Regions from separate parts of the Brevibacillus borstelensis genome, predicted to be linked through region 2. Evidence: riboswitches for the same ligand, from Rfam matches in the RefSeq annotation. Region 2 holds a riboswitch; the other holds the start of a gene.
What was found. Region 2 has a riboswitch for cyclic di-GMP ahead of V5G20_RS23870 (transglutaminase-like domain-containing protein). Riboswitches for the same ligand answer to the same signal wherever they lie in the genome.
Positions count from the first base shown of each region.

Region 1: another riboswitch for cyclic di-GMP. It lies ahead of ggt (gamma-glutamyltransferase); the one in region 2 lies ahead of V5G20_RS23870 (transglutaminase-like domain-containing protein).

Region 1 is NZ_CP144922.1:587,068-596,061, forward strand. It holds gene ggt (gamma-glutamyltransferase) at 1-1,501, opposite strand, end outside; cyclic di-GMP riboswitch class I at 1,644-1,731, opposite strand; gene V5G20_RS02790 (MBL fold metallo-hydrolase) at 1,946-2,905, opposite strand; gene V5G20_RS02795 (glutamine--tRNA ligase/YqeY domain fusion protein) at 3,223-4,890, shown strand; gene V5G20_RS02800 (QueT transporter family protein) at 5,667-6,272, shown strand; gene V5G20_RS02805 (energy-coupling factor ABC transporter ATP-binding protein) at 6,269-7,114, shown strand; gene V5G20_RS02810 (energy-coupling factor ABC transporter ATP-binding protein) at 7,111-7,947, shown strand; gene V5G20_RS02815 (energy-coupling factor transporter transmembrane component T family protein) at 7,928-8,716, shown strand; gene V5G20_RS02820 (alpha/beta fold hydrolase) at 8,773-8,994, shown strand, end outside.
Region 2 is NZ_CP144922.1:4,963,621-4,972,614, forward strand. It holds gene V5G20_RS23865 (collagen binding domain-containing protein) at 1-4,197, opposite strand, end outside; gene V5G20_RS23870 (transglutaminase-like domain-containing protein) at 4,566-5,369, opposite strand; cyclic di-GMP riboswitch class I at 5,384-5,470, opposite strand; gene V5G20_RS23875 (class D sortase) at 5,562-6,239, opposite strand; gene V5G20_RS23880 (response regulator) at 6,262-7,401, opposite strand; gene V5G20_RS23885 (hypothetical protein) at 7,612-8,592, opposite strand; gene V5G20_RS23890 (RNA polymerase sigma factor) at 8,660-8,994, opposite strand, start outside.

The sequences.
Region 1 (8,994 bases), 1.2 Mb from region 2:
TCGGTGCTTCAATCGCGTCTTGAACCGTGAATCCGAAGTCGATAATGCGCGTGACGAGAGCGGCTTGTGTCTGCGGCTGCCCCTCACCGCCCTGTGTACCGTACAGCAGGTAGGGCTTGTTGTCTTTCAAGAGCATAGCCGGGTTGATCGTGTGGAAGGTGCGCTTGCCTGGCTCCAGGTGGTTGATATGATTCGGGTCCAGAGAGAAGTAGCTTCCACGGTTTTGCAAGAGAACACCAGTGTCCTTCGCGACGACGCCCGAGCCCCAATCGAAGTAGTGGCTCTGGATCATGGAAACGGCATTGCCGTACTTGTCGACTACACCGAGCCAGGTAGTGTCGCCCTTGGGATCGAGCGGTTCTACGGTTTTGGCAGCCTGCTTCATGTCAATCCGGGCAGCAAGGTCTTTGCCGTGCTGCTTGGACAGCAGCTCGTCTACCGGAATGTCAACAAACTCAGGGTCTGTCAGCCATTTGTCGCGGTCGGCAAACGCTTGCTTCGTCGCTTCCACGATAGCGTGGTAGTAATCCGGCGTGCCTTCGCCCATGCTCTTCAGGTCAATGTTGTTCAATATGTTCAGAATCGACAATGAGGCCATGCCTTGAGAGTTGGGCGGTACGTTGTAGGCTTGGTATCCGCGATAGTCGACGGTGATCGGATCAGCCCAGGTGGACGTGTGCTTTTCAAAGTCTTTCAGAGTCAGCAAACCGCCGTTTGCCTGCATGTCTTTTACGATTTTTTCGGCGATCTCGCCTTTGTAAAAACCGTCTGCGCCTTTTTTGGCGATCACTTTCAACGTTTTCGCCAGATCCTCCTGCTTGAGGATTTCGCCGGCCTGGTACGGCTCGCCGTTCGCTTTCAGGTAGGTCTTGCGGAACCCTTCAAAGCGCTGCAGATTTTTCAGATCGTTGTCTGTCGGATCGATCGCGTATTTGGTCCAGTACACTTGGTTGGGAGAGACCGGATAGCCTTTTTCCGCATATCCAATCGCCGGCTCCAACAGTCTGTCCCATTTCAGCTTGCTATCTCCAGCCAATTCCTTGTGTGCGTAGTTGTACGCTTCCCACCAACCGGAAACGACACCAGGGACCGTGTTGGCGGACTCGTACCCGCGGGAAGGAATTTTTTCGTAGCCTTTCTTTTTGTAATATTCGATCGTTGCCTTTTCACCAGCTCGACCGCTTCCGTTCAGCGCTCTTACTTCTTTCGTCTTTGCATTGTAGATCAGCCAGAAGTTGTCGCCGCCAATCGACGTGTAGTGCGGGTAAACAACGGCGAGCGTAGACGCGGCGGCAATCGCGGCATCGACTGCGTTTCCGCCCTCCTCGAGTGTTTTGAGAGCTGCGGCTGTAGCCAGGTAGTGAGGAGCCGTAACCATGCCGTTTGGCGACATTGTTGTGGGGCGATTTGCCGCCTCCACTGCGGCAGTTGTGAAGCTGGACAGACCGATCGTCGCGGTCAGCGCTAAAACAGAGAGTTTCTTCCAGATTGACTTTTTCACTTTCCATCCTCCTTGTTGTGTACGGTCGAAGCATGAAAGGTTGAACGGTTCGGGTCAAAATCGATTGGCATCACCTCCTTTGCATAACAACACAAAAAGACCAATGACATAGGATCATTGGTCTTTGGTCCTACATCAATACTTCGGCAGCTGGCTGGCTTGTCCATTTGCTGGAGGTAGCCCCTGTAGCTTTGCGTCGCCGGATTTCCCCGGGTTTGCCATTATCGATATCAATGTGAAATAAGATAGTGAACGCAATTTGTGAAACTTAGTACATATGAAAAAATGTACATATGGGAAAAGATTCGTAAGATTGAATCTGATTCCATAGATGCAAAAAATATCTATCCATTACCTATATTCGGTAATATTGGACTAGTACTTTAGTGAAAAATTTATTTATTTTTTTCAAACAGATGCATATCCGTCTTCCGTTTCTCTTTCTTACTCCGAAACGGCTAAGATCTGCTGGCTAAGCTGTTGAAGGTTGCGAGCAAAGAGGCTGGGATAGCTCCAGGAGGCATATGGTTCGGGTATGGGGATTGCTTCGATGGCTTCGGGTGTGGAGCCGTTCTCGGCCAGATGCTTGGCTTGGTCCCACAAAGCTTCCAAATAGTGAAGACAGCTATCCACAGTTTGATGGTCTCCGACCGGGCCGTGGCCGCCGACTGCTGCCGAAATGGGCAGGTCTTTCCAAGCCTTCAAAACGGAGACCCAGTGGGAAAGATTTCCTGTCTGCATACTGGGATGATTTTGCACAAAAAGCAGGTCGCCGGCCAGAAGAACGGGGTCTTCGGGCAGGTACAGGACAGAGTCGCATGTGCTGTGTCCGTTTCCTTTGGCGGTCAGTACGGCAGTTCGCTTCGAGCCGTGGAGCGTGACAGAATCAGAAAATGTCAGGGAGGCAGGGGTCGCGGAGAACGTAGGCAGTGCAGCGTCAAGGGCGAGAATGTCTCCGAGGTCGGTGCGAAGCTCCTTTTGCTTTTCCGGATCTGATTCGGCTTCCAAAGATTGGCGAACCTTGTCAGGGTATTCGGGGTGCTGCTTTGCGAATTGGACGAGGCTTGTACAACGCTCGAGCATGAGATTTTTGGTGGTTTCTGTGGAGAGGATAATGGCATCGGAAAAGACTTGGTTGCCGCCCACATGGTCAAAGTGGAAATGGGAATTGATAACCAACGATACAGGGCGTCCAAGCAATTGCTCGGCTGCTTCTCGCAGTGCAAGCCCTGCCTTGGGCGTGTACATGGTGTCAAAAACGACCGTCCGATCGCCCAGATCGACGATGGCGGCATTGCCCATGGCTCCTGTGCCTGCTTTGATAACGGCGGCAAAAACACCTTCCGCAATTTCTGCCAATGTAAAAAAGGAGGATTGTGTATTGATTTTTTCAAGCACACTCACAACAGATCACCCCAATCATAAAATATGTTTCTGCCTGTAGGATAAAATGGGAATCTTTTGGAAACAACTTCAATTTATATACATCGTGTGAACACCCACGGGGGCTCTCCTGCTTATGATAGTAAAAACCCTCTGAAGGGCGGTTTGTAAAAGCGCCTGGTCCAGAGAAGGTGATTCTTGCTACAAGCCGGTTGGCCAAGGGGTGACTGATAACGATGATGCATCGGCCCAACATCAGAAGCCGGGCGAATTTGTTGAACTATCGCCGGGGAATCAGTATTATGGAATGTAAAGGTGAAGGGAAAGGTTGAATTTCTGTGGAAAATAAATCGGCATCATCATCCAACTTTATCCGCAACATTGTCCTGGAAGACCTGCGAGAGGGCCGAGTCGGGGAAATCGTTACCCGCTTTCCTCCGGAGCCAAACGGGTATTTGCACATCGGACATGCCAAAGCGATTTGCCTTAATTTTGAACTGGCAAAGGAATTCAATGGCAGAGCCAATCTTCGTTTTGACGACACCAACCCGGTGAAAGAAGACACGGAGTACGTAGAAGCGATCAAGGAAGACGTACAATGGCTTGGCTTTGAGTGGGACGGACTGTTCTTTGCATCGGATTATTTTGAGGAAATGTACAATCGCGCCGTTCTGTTGATCAAAAAAGGACTGGCTTACGTATGTGATCTGTCCCCGGAAGAAATCCGCCAAACCAGAGGGACCTTGACGGAGCCGGGTACAAACAGCCCTTACCGCGACCGGTCGGTGGAAGAAAACCTGGATTTGTTCCAGCGGATGCGCAACGGCGAGTTTAAGGACGGCGAAAAGGTGTTGCGCGCCAAAATCGACATGAGCTCCCCCAATATCAACCTGCGTGACCCGATTTTGTACCGGATTTCGCATGCTACCCACCACAACACGGGAGACAAATGGTGCATCTACCCGATGTATGATTATGCACACCCGCTGGAGGACGCTATCGAGGGCGTAACCCACTCTCTCTGTTCGCTTGAGTTCGAGGATCATCGCCCGCTGTACGACTGGGTTGTCCGCGAATGTGAAATGGAAAACGTGCCGAGACAATACGAATTTGCCCGGTTGAACCTGACCAATACGGTAATGAGCAAACGGAAGCTGAAACAGTTGGTCGACGAACAGGTAGTAGACGGATGGGATGATCCGCGCATGCCTACCATTTCGGGACTTCGCCGCCGCGGCTTTACTCCTGAGTCCATCCGTACATTTGCCCGGGAAATCGGTGTGGCCAGAAGCAACAGCACCGTGGATGAAAAAATGCTGGAGCACTTCATCCGCGAGGACCTGAAGCTGAAAGCGCCGCGGACGATGGCTGTACTGCGCCCGCTGAAAGTGGTCATCACCAATTATCCGGAAGACCAGGTCGAGCTGCTGGATGCGGAGATCAACCCGGAAAATCCGGAAATGGGAACCAGACAAATTCCATTCTCCCGCGAAATCTACATTGAGCAGGACGACTTCATGGAGAACCCGCCGAGCAAGTATTTCCGCCTGTTCCCGGGAAATGAAGTACGGCTCAAGCACGCGTACTTCATCAAGTGCACGGACGTGATCAAGGATGAGCAAGGCAATGTCGTCGAAATCCACTGTACGTATGACCCTGAAACGAAGAGCGGCAGCGGCTTTACCGGTCGCAAAGTAAAAGGAACGATCCACTGGGTAGACGCCAAGCATGCGCTCCCTGCGGAGTTCCGCCTGTATGAACCGCTGATTTTGGATGATCAGGAGGAAGGAACCACGTTCCTTGACAATATCAATCCAAACTCTTTGGAGATCGTGAACGGATACGTGGAGCCTAACATGAAAGAGACCAAGCCCCACGACAAATACCAATTCTTCCGTCACGGATACTTTAATGTCGACCCGAAATATACGACAGAAGACAAGCTGGTGTTCAACCGGATTGTTTCCTTGAAGAGCTCGTTTGAACTGCCGAAGCAGCAGGGATAACAGAGAATGCAAAGCAGAAAGCTGTTGAAGTCTCATTGAGGCGTTCAACAGCTTTTTTTATTGGCTACATAGGATTAGGAACGTGGCTGCAGTGAGAGAAGCATATTTCCAGGCTGCGCTCCGGTCTGCGTCCGCAAGGGAGCCGAGACTGTCCGCTCTACAACGATTCGCGGGGGAGCGTAAAAGCAGCAGCCGTTCCGAAGCCCAATCAGAGTTACGCTCCTGATTCCCGCGAATTCGTTGTTTCGCTGGGCTGGACTCCGCTAGTCGCTCCGCCTGGAAATATGCTTCTCTGTCGTCGCGGGTTCTTTCGGGTATCTCGGGGAGAAAACAAAAGCTGTAGAGATGAAACAGGAGAAAAACGCGAAGGTCTTTGGGACACATACCCAGGCTTCGTTCCAAAAGTGGAACACGCTTTTAGCGTCCAACCTCTGAGAGGCTTCTGCGAACGGGCTGCTTTTGGACGCGGTTCCACTTTTGGAACGAAGCCGGCCAGGATTACCCACGGCAAGTGTCCCACCGAACCTGGAGCGTTTTTCTCCTGTTTCATCTCCTCCCCCCAAAGCCCGAACAACGCTCATTCTAAAAAACTACTATCGCTACCCCTGGTATCCATCTGACGTTCTTATCAAAATGGCCCTAGCAGATTAAAGAAGATTTGCTGTACCCAAGTCCATCTATAAACCTGTTCAAGCCATTGCGAGAGTCAGCGCGGAGGGGTAAACTAGCATCATGATCATGTAAACCGTTTTCATAGATAAAGGAGGTTACTAGAGATGGGAACGTCTCTCTTTCGGCGAAAGTGGACGACTGTCGACTTTGTCCTGATCGTCGTCACGGCGGCCTTGTACGCGGTCGCCTTGATTATGCTCGCTAACATCAAATTAGCTCCATCCGTACCGCTTCGACCGGCGAATGCGCTGCAGCCTGTTTTCGGCATTTTGTTTGGCATTCCCGGCTGCCTGGGTCTAGCATTTGGAAACGTGGCCAGCGATCTGCTGACGGGAGGCACACCGCCGCATGCAGTCATCGTCGGCTTCATCGGCAACTTTTTAGGAGGATTGATCGGATATTTGGCTGTCAGTCATCCGGCCTTGAAAACAGGGCGCAGCATCTTGCAATATTACATATTTGTTGTATTGATTGCCTCTACAGTGGTGGCCTGCTCGATTTTGATCAATGTGGCGCTTGGCTTTACGCCGATGGCCATCGCAACCTTGTTTATTCCGACCGTCTTTTTGAATCAGGCAGTATCGACGGCAATACTGGGGCCAGTTCTGCTAAAGCTGCTGTATCCGTTTGTGAAGCGGGCAGGCTTGTACCGGGGACGAGCACACGGCAATGGACTGCTTTCCATTGAAGAAGGCGGGCTTCGTCCGTGACCGGTCAGCCGCTGCTCCGTTTGGAAAACGTTCGTTGGCAGTACGAGGATAGCGCCAAGCATGCGCTATCCGACATCAATCTTTCCCTCTATCCGGGCGAAGTGGTGGGAATCGTCGGCCCCTCTGCCGCGGGCAAAACAACGCTTCTTTTGGCTTTGGCCGGGCTGGTACCGCGCAATTATTCCGGGCAGTTTTCCGGCGAACGCCGGGTCACCGGGGAGTTGGGGATCGTCTTTCAAGACCCGGAGACACAGTTTATCGGCCTTACGGTAGAGGAAGAGATCGCCTTTAGTTTGGAAAACAGCGGGCAAGCGGATGAGGAAATCGAGCAGCGGATTGGTGAAGTCCTCAAGCTGGTCGGTCTGGAAGGCTTTGCTCTCCGCTCTCCCTTTGAATTATCCGGAGGAGAGAAGCAACGGGTGGCCATCGCTTCGGCATTGGCCCATCAACCCCGAATCTTGCTTTTGGATGAGCCTACCTCCGAGCTGGACCCAAAAGGAGCTAGGGAAGTGTTTCAACTGCTTTCACAGCTAAAGCGGGAGCAGGAAATCACGATAGTCGTCTCTTCCCACGCGACAGAGGAATTGGCTCAATTTTGCGATCGCATTTTGCTCTTGGCGGACGGGCGGATTGAACTCGATTTGCCCGTACGTCCGTTTTTTGGCAAGGTGGAGGAGCTTGAGAAGCACGGAATTCTCGTCCCCGATGTCATACAGTTGTATTTGCAGATGTGCCGGACAGGCGTCATCACCGCGAACAAAGACGGGGTGCCGCTCCATGTGGATGAGTTGGCCGAGTGGTACCGCGAAGCTCGCATAAGCGGCAGGAGGGATGAGACATGAGCAGCTTGATCCGTTTTGAGAACGTCTCATTTGGCTATGAAGCTGACAAGCAGGTGCTCAAGGATGTTTCCCTGAACGTGGATCGAGGCGAACTCATCGCCATTATCGGCGGAAATGGCTCCGGGAAAACGACGCTGGCCAAGCATTGCAACGGTCTGTACAAACCGACGAGCGGGACAGTCACAGTAAAAGGAAGAGATACGCGTGAACAATCGGTTGCTGAGCTGTCTCGCACCGTGACGTACTGCTACCAAAATCCTGATCATCAGATTTTTCAATCAACCATTTTCGAAGAAGTCGCTTTCGGGCCGAAAAACCTGGGGCTGCCGCAGACTGAGATAGAACAGCGCGTCACAGAAGCTCTGGCTGCTGTGGGACTTGAGCAGATGCGCTCAGTCGAGCCGTATTTTTCGAGCAAAGGGACCCGGCAAAAGATTGCGGTGGCCTCTATTTTGGCGATGAAGCCGGAGGCGATCGTGCTGGATGAGCCGACGACAGGGCTGGACTACCGCGGCGTGCGGGATATCATGGCGCTGTTGCGAAAGCTGCACCAGGCCGGCCATACGATCATCGTCGTGACCCATGACATGAAGCTGGTGGCAGAATACGCCTTGCGCGTGCTGGTCATGCATCAGGGGAGGCTGCTGTGCGACGGGACGCCACAAGAGGTTTTTGCCCGACAGGAAGTGCTGATGAAAGCCCAGGTGGAGGCCCCTGCAGTTTATCGTTTCGGCGTTGCCGCAGGCTGGAGCGAGCCTGTACCGCTCACACTGGAGCAGGCTAAGGTGCGGGTGACAGAGGAGAGAATGCTGCATGAAACACGCTCATCCTAGTTTTGTACTGCTGTCGTTTATCTTGCTGGGGACGTTGCCGTTTCTGTTTCAAGACCCGCGATTTCTCGCAGTCGTTTTGTTGATCAATGCCTTGTTGATCGCCAAGCTGGGGTGGAGCCGATCGATGTTGAAGGGCTACCTGTTGATCGGGGGAATCGGGGCCGTGTTTGCGGCGATCACGTGGCTGCCGTTTACCAGCATCGGCCATCCGTATTGGAGCAGCAGGATCCCTTTGGTCAATTATCCGATCCAAGTGACGGACGTAGGTGTCCTGTGGGCATTAGGCATGGGACTAAGGCTGGCAAACGTGGCTCTGCTGTCGATGTATTACCTGTTTTCAACCAGTCCCCGGGAAATGGCGATGGGACTGAAGGGGATCGGTGTTCCATTTTCCGTCAGTTATTTGCTCTCGCTGATTTTTCGTTTTATCCCTCTCGTCAAGCATGACCTTGTCACGATCCGGGAAGCCCAGATGGTGCGGGGCCTGCAGCTCAGTGAAGGAAGCATTCCGGAGAGGATGCGAAAGTATGGCTTCGTTCTGGTTCCGCTCATTTTCAGCTCGCTCAAGCGCGTGCAGTTGATCGCCAATGCGCTGGACGCGAAAGGGTTCCGGATGAGAAACCGCCAGCATCGCTTTTACCGAATGCCCAAATGGAAATCCAAAGAGCTCGTCGTACTGGCTTGCGGTTTTGTTGTCGTTGCCGTATTGCTTTACTTCGCCCGCATTCATCCTGAACATATGGGCGTGTTGATACCCGGGAGGATTTGATTTGCACAAAATGCGGAAGTGCCGGGTTTGAATCATTGCGGAAGGTAGGGGGAATCATGGCCGGACAACAAAGAAAGCAGCTGGTGAAAAACGGACTTGTTCTGGCGTATACGGTCGCAGGGAGACCAGAGGCTCCTGCTCTTCTGCTGCTTCATGCGATTCGCAACACCAGTCGATTATTTGACCACATCCTTCCGGAGCTGGCGAAGCGTTGCCGGGTGATTGCGGTTGATCTGCGCGGACACGGAGAGTCGGTCAAAGAGGGGCCCTATACATTT
Region 2 (8,994 bases):
TGGATCTACCGGAGGATTTGGCGGGTCTACTGGTGGATTGGGTGGGTCTACCGGTGGCGTTCCACCGCCGCCTCCGCCAGAGTAGCGGACGTTCCCGATCGTTACGGTTGTAATCTCATTCTTTTTAATCTCGAATTCAGTTAGTCTGTCTTTGATGACATAACCGCTGGGTGCTCGTGTTTCCTCGAAATAATAAAGGCCAGGTCTGAGATCTGGAACGTGCAATTCACCGTTTTTGTCCGTGGACAGTCCGCTCAGGATCGGCTTCTTGTTCTCGTCCAACACTCTGAACTGCGCACCTTCCAGCTTGACGTCTGGTCGATTGGAATCGACTTTGGTCAGTGTTGCAGAACCCGGGATCAGCTTGTTCGTAAAGATTTTCTGTACGACTTCGCCTTCATTTACGATCTCGAACTCCAATGTTTCCTGACTGACCAGATAATCAGTTGGAGCTGTAATTTCGACAAATTGATACTTTCCTGCCTTCAGGTCTGGTATCACCAGTTTGCCATTTTCATCTGTTGAAAGGTTCGACTGCAGCGTTTTGCCGTCTGCATCGCGGAGCTCAAATACCGCTCCTGCCAGCGTAATGTTATGGTCAAACTCGTCTACCTTCACGAGTTCTACTGAACCGCGATTCGCAACATTCTTCATCGTCCATGGAATCACGGCAGTCTGATTTGGCCGAATCGTGAAAGGAATCGGTGTTTCATCCAGCTTGTACCCTTTCGGCGCACTTGTTTCGATTAACTGATAATCTCCAGGCTCCAATTTCGCGAGATAGAGCTCTCCGTTTGCGTCAGTTACAAGCGAAGTGTGGTCAGCAACGTCTTCAAACTTATCGCCGTTTTTCCGCTGGAGTTTGAAGACAGCGCCTTCGAGCTTCTTCTCGCCATCCTCCGAATCGACTTTCGTCAATTTAAAGCTCCAGTCGCCTTTTTGGTTTGTAACCGAAATTTCTTTGTCTTCTTTGAAAGCAATCAATTTGCCGCTTGCGTACGCTTCATCGACGAGATACCCAGATGGGGCCGATTTTTCTTTGAGTACATACTCTTTAAAGCTGTATTTTTTCTTTGTTACTGCTACTCCCTGTTCATCGGTTACAAGCGTTTCAAGCAGCATTTTGCCTGTCTTGTCATACAGTTCGAATGTGGCTCCTGCCAATAATTCACCTGATGCGGCATCCGTTTTCACGATTTTGATGAATGCTTTCCCAGCAGGGAACGCCCCTCCGCCAGCTCCTGACAAGCTGACTTTGATTCCACCTTGTCCACTGCCATCGTCAGCCAGGGACGTTCTTCCGGCAAAAGCGGCGCTGTTCTTGATGTATTCTCCATTTTCCGCGATGATGAACGACTTGTATTCCAAAATATAGGCGCTCTCAATCGGCTTTTTGAAGATCAATTCAAAGCTATGCTCCCCATCCGCTGGCGTAAGAACTTTCAGTTCGTAGTCCGCGGGATCGGCTGGTTCGCCTTTGCTCACTACCCCGTTGGCATCCACCACCGTCTGATAGAGCTGGAAGGATTCCGGAAGGAGCACTTGATTGTCAGACAGCTTGTCCGTTACTTTCGCACCGGCATCGATCCAGGACTGATTTCGATTCAGGTAAATGGTCCAGAACGCATTTTCTGCATCTGCCCCTGTTCCCTGCTTGCCTTGTTTAAGGATATACTCCCCACCATGCTTTGGCTTCACCGAAGCGGATTGGGCAAACAACGCCGGCCCGCCGCCATCGCTCATGGTTGCATCGTTCATGTATTCTGCCAAGACCTCATGGCCTTTCAGGCTCGTCTGGTACGTGATGCGATATGCAGAGTCGATGGGATCTTTAAACGTCAGTGCAAAGCCTTCGTGACCTTCACTGTTCTTCAGCCCGCCTTCAAACGAATACGCACTGCTAGGCAGCTCTTCTTTAACCTCTACCTGGTCGGCTCCACCCTGGAGGTTCAAACGATTCACCTTCAGGGATTCCTTGACAAATGTTTGCTCTCCCTGATAGAAATCCTTGATCACCGCCTGGTTAATCTCTTGCAGATTGTAGTTTACATCGATGATCCAGGTGATGGTTTTCGTTTTAGGGTTATACGTCCCCGTTTTATTCCCGTTGTTCTTGGTGTAACGGTCCGAGGAAACCGTTGCCGAATCTTCCCTCTCGTATGACACTCCGTTTTCAAGCCATGTCAGCTTTCCATGGTTGGTAATGTCATGGGCATTGAAGTAGTTCGGGTCAAACTTTGTCTTGTACTCGATGTCCACTTTCGTGCTGATCGGATGATTGAACTTGATCGTAAACCCTTCGCGATAATTGTTGATGGGCTCGATCGTGTAATCTGTCCCCTCTGTCAATCCGGAAATTTTCAGGCAATCTTTGTCAAGCTCAATCCCTTGGCCCTTGTAGTGGTCGGTGATGACAACTTCGTCCATTTGATAGTTGTCATAGTTCAGATACATCTTCCAGAGAATGGTCTTGGTGCTGTAGTTGATGTCCTCGTTTTTGGCGTCCTTCCAAAAGATGACCTGGTACATCCCTTTCGTTGCCTGTTTAGTCGTGCCATCGTACATCTCTGCCTTGTTCGTCACATTGACACTCTTGCGAACACGGTCCTTCGCTTTTGTGTCGTAAATGATTTCATAGGCAGACTGAACGCCGTTCGGAAAGTCCAGTTTAAAGCCGTTTGGAAGCGTATCGTCTATGATGTATTCATTAGAAGCCACTTGGTTTCCCCGGGTCGCCTTACCGTTTTCGTCGATGGTAACCTCGTAGACTTTCAGTGTGTCCTTGAGGAATTCCTGAGTCTGCTCAGTTTCAAAGGTATCGACAATCCAGGCACTTCCCGGTGCGATCACTTGCTCATTGTAATTGTACTCAATGGACCAAGTGAGGGTTTGTGTAGAAGACTTGTAATCAAGAGACTTTTTCGCGAGCGGTTCGCTGAATGCCACACTGACGGATGCTGAATCGTCCTTTGCGTACGAACCGCCCGTAACCGACACATTGTTGGTGTATGTCGTATTTTTGGCCTCAAGGATATTTGTTTTGTACTTGACGCGATACGCTTTATCGATATCTCCAAAGACCAGCTGGAACTGATTGCCGGAGACTGTTGGCTGTATCGTCACAGCACTTCCCTGCCTTACGCTTCCGTCCAGCATGACCTCCAGCTCATATACCTCGACAGAAGAAGAAACGAGTTCAAGTCCGGCAGGTATGCTATCCTGGAAGGTCGCGCCTGTAATCTTTTGCTCGCCCTTGTTAAAATCGACAACCCAGTCGATCTCGCTTGGGTTCATTTTCTTGGCTGTTCCTTGCTTGTCCATTTCTTCCCGGATATTGGCTTTGAAATGAACGTTGATCGTTTCTCCGAACGGAAATTCGATCTGCTGCTTCGTTCCCCCGGAAAATTTGCTTTCGTCAAAGGTTCGCCAAACCTCAAACGTACCGACGAATTCGTCATTCTCCACATCTTCGCTAAAAGTGAAGGTAACGGTGCCTTCCGGTGTTACTTCAAATGTCCCTACGTCCCCCGTGAGAGGTCCATCCAAAAGTCGGTCTACCTTAAATTTGTCCGGCAGATCGAAGGTAAAAGTGTCGCCACCCTTATAGGTGTGCCCCTCCGGAAGATGCCAGTCGAAGATGATCTTTACCATTGATCCCTGATCAGGACGAATCTCGGTAATGTTATTACCTTCCTCATCCTTCATCGCCACTTTTGTTATGATGTTCTCTGGTGATTTTTCGGGCTCTACAGGTGGTGCTGGGGGTAGTGGCGGTGGTGGCGGTGGCGGGTCTGGCACCGGATTCGTTCCGGTTCCTGGATTTTCCGTGCCTGGCTGCGGATTCTCCGTGCCTGGCTGCGGATTCTCCCCACCCGGCACTGGATTCTCCGCACCCGGCTCTGGATTCTCCGCACCCGGCTCTGGATTCTCCCCACCCGGCTCTGGATTCTCCCCACCCGGCTCTGGATTCTCCCCACCCGGCTCTGGATTCTCCGCACCTGGCTCTGGATTCTCCGCGCCTGGTTCTTGATCCGTTCCCGGCTCGGACACCTCGCCACTTGTTGGGGCACCTTCTTCACTGGTGATTCCTGCGTTCATCGGTACTTCATTGGCACTGACAAACGCGGATGGCAAGAAGAGATTCACCAGCAAAGCGAATACTAAGTAAACAGATAAAAGCTTCTTTCGCTGCCACATCTTAACTACGTTCACCTCGCATGTTTAAATTGGCAAGGTCGTACGACTCTAGCAGCGATTACCCATATGAAGTTTTGATAATGCTGCCAGTCCCCTTTTCGCCGGGGAAGAAGAATATGACACCTTGCACAATCCTGAGAGCATGTTTTTTTCGTTGCTTCCTCCTCTCCATTGTTCTTTATTTGTAAGTGTCTAAAGCTGTTCTTTCCTGGTGGCGACTTACATCAAAATTTGTATGGTTTTGGCTGTTAAGCCACAAAACACACTATAAAAGATCACTCTGAATTTATTCTGAATAGGAGAAAACGAAAAGCCGCCCGCCTCTTTTATGAGAGGGAGCGGCTTCTGAGCAGTTCCTGCATCGTGTCCTAATACTGCTTTTCTATGACATATTCACTTTTATTCTTGATCATGGCCGGCTTTTTCGTTCCCTTTACCATAATCGAATCATATGTTGTATCGACCGTAATCCATTCGTTCGTCTCTTTCAAGTAAATCTCATTCCAGGCATGGTATTGCGGGATGTCGTTTTTCCGTCCCATCACCAGCTTGGCAGGAATCCCCTGGCTGCGCAGCATGGCGGCAAACAGCGATGCGTAATCGTAACAGATGCCTTGCCCTGCAGTCAATGTCGCATCTACCGAAGGGATGTATTCACTCGTAACTTGATTGGCTTTTGCGTAATCGTACTGGACGTTTTGGATCACATAATTGTAGATAGCTTGTACCTTTTCCTTGTCGGTCTTCAAGCCCTTGGTCAGCTCTCTGGCTTTTGCGGTCGCATTCGTCTTGTCGTTCCAGTAGATCATCTGGATCGGTTGCAGGAAAACGGCCTGCGGGCTTGATGCCGTCAGGTTCACTTCCTTGCTTTCTATCGAACGGTATTTATTGTTCGCAACGTGTTGCAGGAGTGTAATCGTATATTTGCCATCTCCTAGCTGTAGTGGGAAACGGTTGTTGTCTTTTACGCTATAATAGAAGTTCTGGTTGTCTTTCGTGATTTTTACTTTTTCATTGACTGGCTGTGCCGAATGATGGTGTTGAACTTTGACGATTCCATTATTGAGCTCGCTTACATCAATAAAGGAAGGAGCGGAGCTCGCCCACGCAGTCGCTGGAGCCGCCAGCAAACACATGCCTACCACTGTCATCGAAAGTCGTCGAAAAAACACAAAAAAACTCCCCTTTCGGTAGCTGGCTGCCATCTTGCATACACAAGGAAGGCCCTATAGCTTTGCGTCTCTAATTTTCATTAGATTTGCCATTATCGTTTGAAAGTTTTAAAATCAAATATACTAAAAAAATAATAGCATAACTTTACTAGAAAAGGGAGCCTCATCCTATCTTTTCTTGAAAAATATCAATCACTCTGTCATTTTTCCCCTAATAATCAGTCGGTGTGTCGGATTGTGCATCGGATGGCAGGTGATGAGCGTAATCTCCTTATCTTTTCCGTTCCCTTCCAAAACCCACACCTCTTCGGGCTTTACATACAATTTTTCTGTAACGGTATAGGAAAATTTGCTCTTGCCGTTGTCAACCTCGATCTTGTCTCCTGCAGCCATCTCATCCAATCGATTGAAATTTCGACCGTATGTAAAGTTTCTGTGTCCAGCGATGGCATAATTGCCGACTTCCCCGGCCCTCCCGGTGTTTTCGATGCTCGCAACCGTCGTTTTCATATTGTTGTCTGATGCACCGTGCAAAATGGGCAGCATTAGACCAATCTTTTCAATCGTCAAAATACCTTCCATATTCTTATAGCTGCCAAAGTCCGGTGCCGGCTTTTTCCCGTTCTCCTTCTCGGTCGCAGCATCGGCACTTTCTATCGCTGTCTCGCTATCTTCTGTTGAGGAAGGAATTGCCGGTGCCGGCTTTGATCCAGCGGCCTCTTCCCCATTGGAAATATTCTGCAAACTGTTTTGCCATTCCTCGACAAGCTTTTGCTGCCGGTAGTCCTGATACTCTTCAGCCAGTGTTGGATAGCTCAGCACAACGATTCCGGCCACGATCAGAAGCATTGATAACAGTCTCATTTTCATGGTTTGCCCGTCCCTGTCCGTTTTAGGTTTGATCCCCTTTTTTCCATTGTTCATACCACTCCGTCAGTTCCTTGCTGGGAGCAACATCGAATTCCTCTCTCAGCTTGGTCGAGATCAGCTTGAACTGCTTGCTCACCTCGCCTTGGTGGTTCAACATGGCGTATATCTTCATTAAATAGAAGTAGCCCTCTTCCATTACTGGAAACTTTTCACGTATCTTTTGATAAATCAAAATCGCCTCGGTATATTGTTCAACCGATACGTAATATTCAGCAATTTGCTTGACATGGTTCAACCAGAGCAACCGCAAGCGCTCCTGCTCGTACTCTGCCCACAAATACGGATGCTCCTCCAGAAAATCGCCTGTGTACTTGGCCATGATAGACAAGTGCTGTTCCAATGTCTCTTCTGTAACTTTGGGAGCATCTCGCACCAAGGCTTCCCATTCCTCAACATCCAGCTTCACATCTCCCCACACCAGCCGATACCCTTCATCCTTGTATTTAATCTCCAAATCGAAGCCAATGCTCTTAATCATTTTCCGAATCTGATAAATGGCCGTATGCAGTTGTGTCCTCGACCGGACTGAATCGTAATCAGGCCAGAGCAAATCTATCAAAACCTGCTTGCTCACTGTCTTATCCCGATAGTGTACCAGATACGCAAACAGCTCCTGCCCCTTCAGTGTTTTCCAGGGAAGATATTGTTCGTTGCCTTGTTGATCGAGATAATGCAAGCTTTGCAAGCAGCAGAGTGTCATATGTTTTTGGCTGCTGTAGCTGACCGGGGTCTTCCCGGCGGATTCTGCCACCCGTTGCAGGGTCACAGCCAATCTGCCCTGATGGACAGGCTTCAACAAATAGTCGAGTGCGTTCATTTCAAAGGCTTTCACGGCATACTCTTGAAAGGCGGTAACGAAAACAATGTGAAGTTGCGGCTGAATGTTCAACAAGTGCTCAGCCAATTCAAATCCATCCATATCGATCATCTGAATATCCAGGAACGCTACATCCAGTTTTTCTTGCTTCGCGGCCTCCAATGCGGCATGCGGATCTTGAAAAGACCCCATCAAGTGAATGGGAGTGTTCGCGTTCTGTTCCTTCAGGAGCTTTTCCATTCTTCTCAATGCAAGCCTCTCATCGTCTACGATAATCGCTTTCAAGCATATCTCTCCTATTTTGCTTCAGCTGTAACTATTTTTGGGACAACAGCCGCTAACAACTCTCCCATATTATTGTAGCAATAGGTCAATGAGATGTCCAAGCTGTATAAACCATTTTGGCGGTTGCTGGCAAAGGGGGATAAATGCTGCCGATCAAAACCAAGACACAAAAAAGCTACCGACCATGCAACAAGTCAGTAGCTTTTCCCGTCATTCGTCCCATTCAACGTAAATGCCTGAGATATCGCCGATATGTAAATCATGAATGATAACCCTGATAACCGGCTTCCCTTCGCTGGTCAACACATAGCCTCCCCAATCTTTGCCGCCATCCGCCTTGTACCCGGCGATATCGATTCCAAATATGCTTGCAATCAGCGGCTTAGTCACTGAGATCGCTTCTTCTTTCGAGTTTATTTTATATCGGTCCGTTACGTGGTCAACCTTGTATATTCGGGAGGATTTCGCACCGATCCGGACAGTATACCGCTCGTTTTCATTCTTGAGTGTCCACACTTCTTCTACTTTACCCGAACGTTTATTGGCATGCGAAAATGAGAAGCTCTGCTTGCCCGTTAGGAGCATGAGCGCTTTTTGGGCCTGATACACATACTTTTTATCCACATCATCCAGCTTGTAATCCAGGGAGTAATCGGTCACTCTGTTTGTATTCACATCGACGCTGACGTATTGTTGATTTTCTAAATAAAATGACAGGTCTGTTCCTTCATCGCTTTTAAAGAAACGGGCTTGTTGAAAAACGACTTGTTGATTGGCCTCTTTGAATGCCTTTTGGGCGGTATCGACATATTTTTGATAACTCGTCGGCAACTCATTGACCGCACACTCTACCAAGATGGTACGAACTTTTGTCGTATTCGGGTAAAATGTCACAATGGCCTCTCGATCCGCTTTCCGGATAATATCGTAATCTCCATCTTTCTCAAACTCATCAAAGAGAATTTCCTTGTTGATTCCTGCCGATTTAATTGCCTTTTGGGCAGCCTCAACATAGGCCGGGTCGATAGAAGCATGACTCGCCGATGTTTCTACCGGAGTAGAGAATGGTTTCATCCAGATAACGAAAAACACCGCTGCGCATGCGACAAGCCCGTTCGCCACCCATACGTATTTTGCTCGCTTTTGCTGCTTGCTGATCTTTCTTCGCTCTTCGCGAATGTTCTCCAACATCACTTGTTTTCGCTCCCAAGAAAGTTTTTGATCAGGAAAACTCCTTAAATCCTCCCAGATTCTCTGTTCATCTCGTGACGGCATTTTTCATCGCCTCCATAACAGAAACTTGCCTGCTGCTCTGAACAGCTTTCATCGCCCGATGCATAGTGAGATTCACTTTGGCTTCGCTCCATCCCAATATCTCCGCAGTCTCCTTGCTGGACAATCCCTTGATCCCGCGCAATATCAACACATCTCTGTAAGAGGGTTTCAACTGATTGATGATGTCGTAGAGCATGCGCTTGTTCTCGCTCAACTCTAAAGACTCTTCGGGTGTCTTGTCCCGGGAAATAAGATGCTGCAGGAATGTTTCCGGCAGCAAGCTGATCAGTTTTTTTCTGCGCCTCTCATCAATGGCCG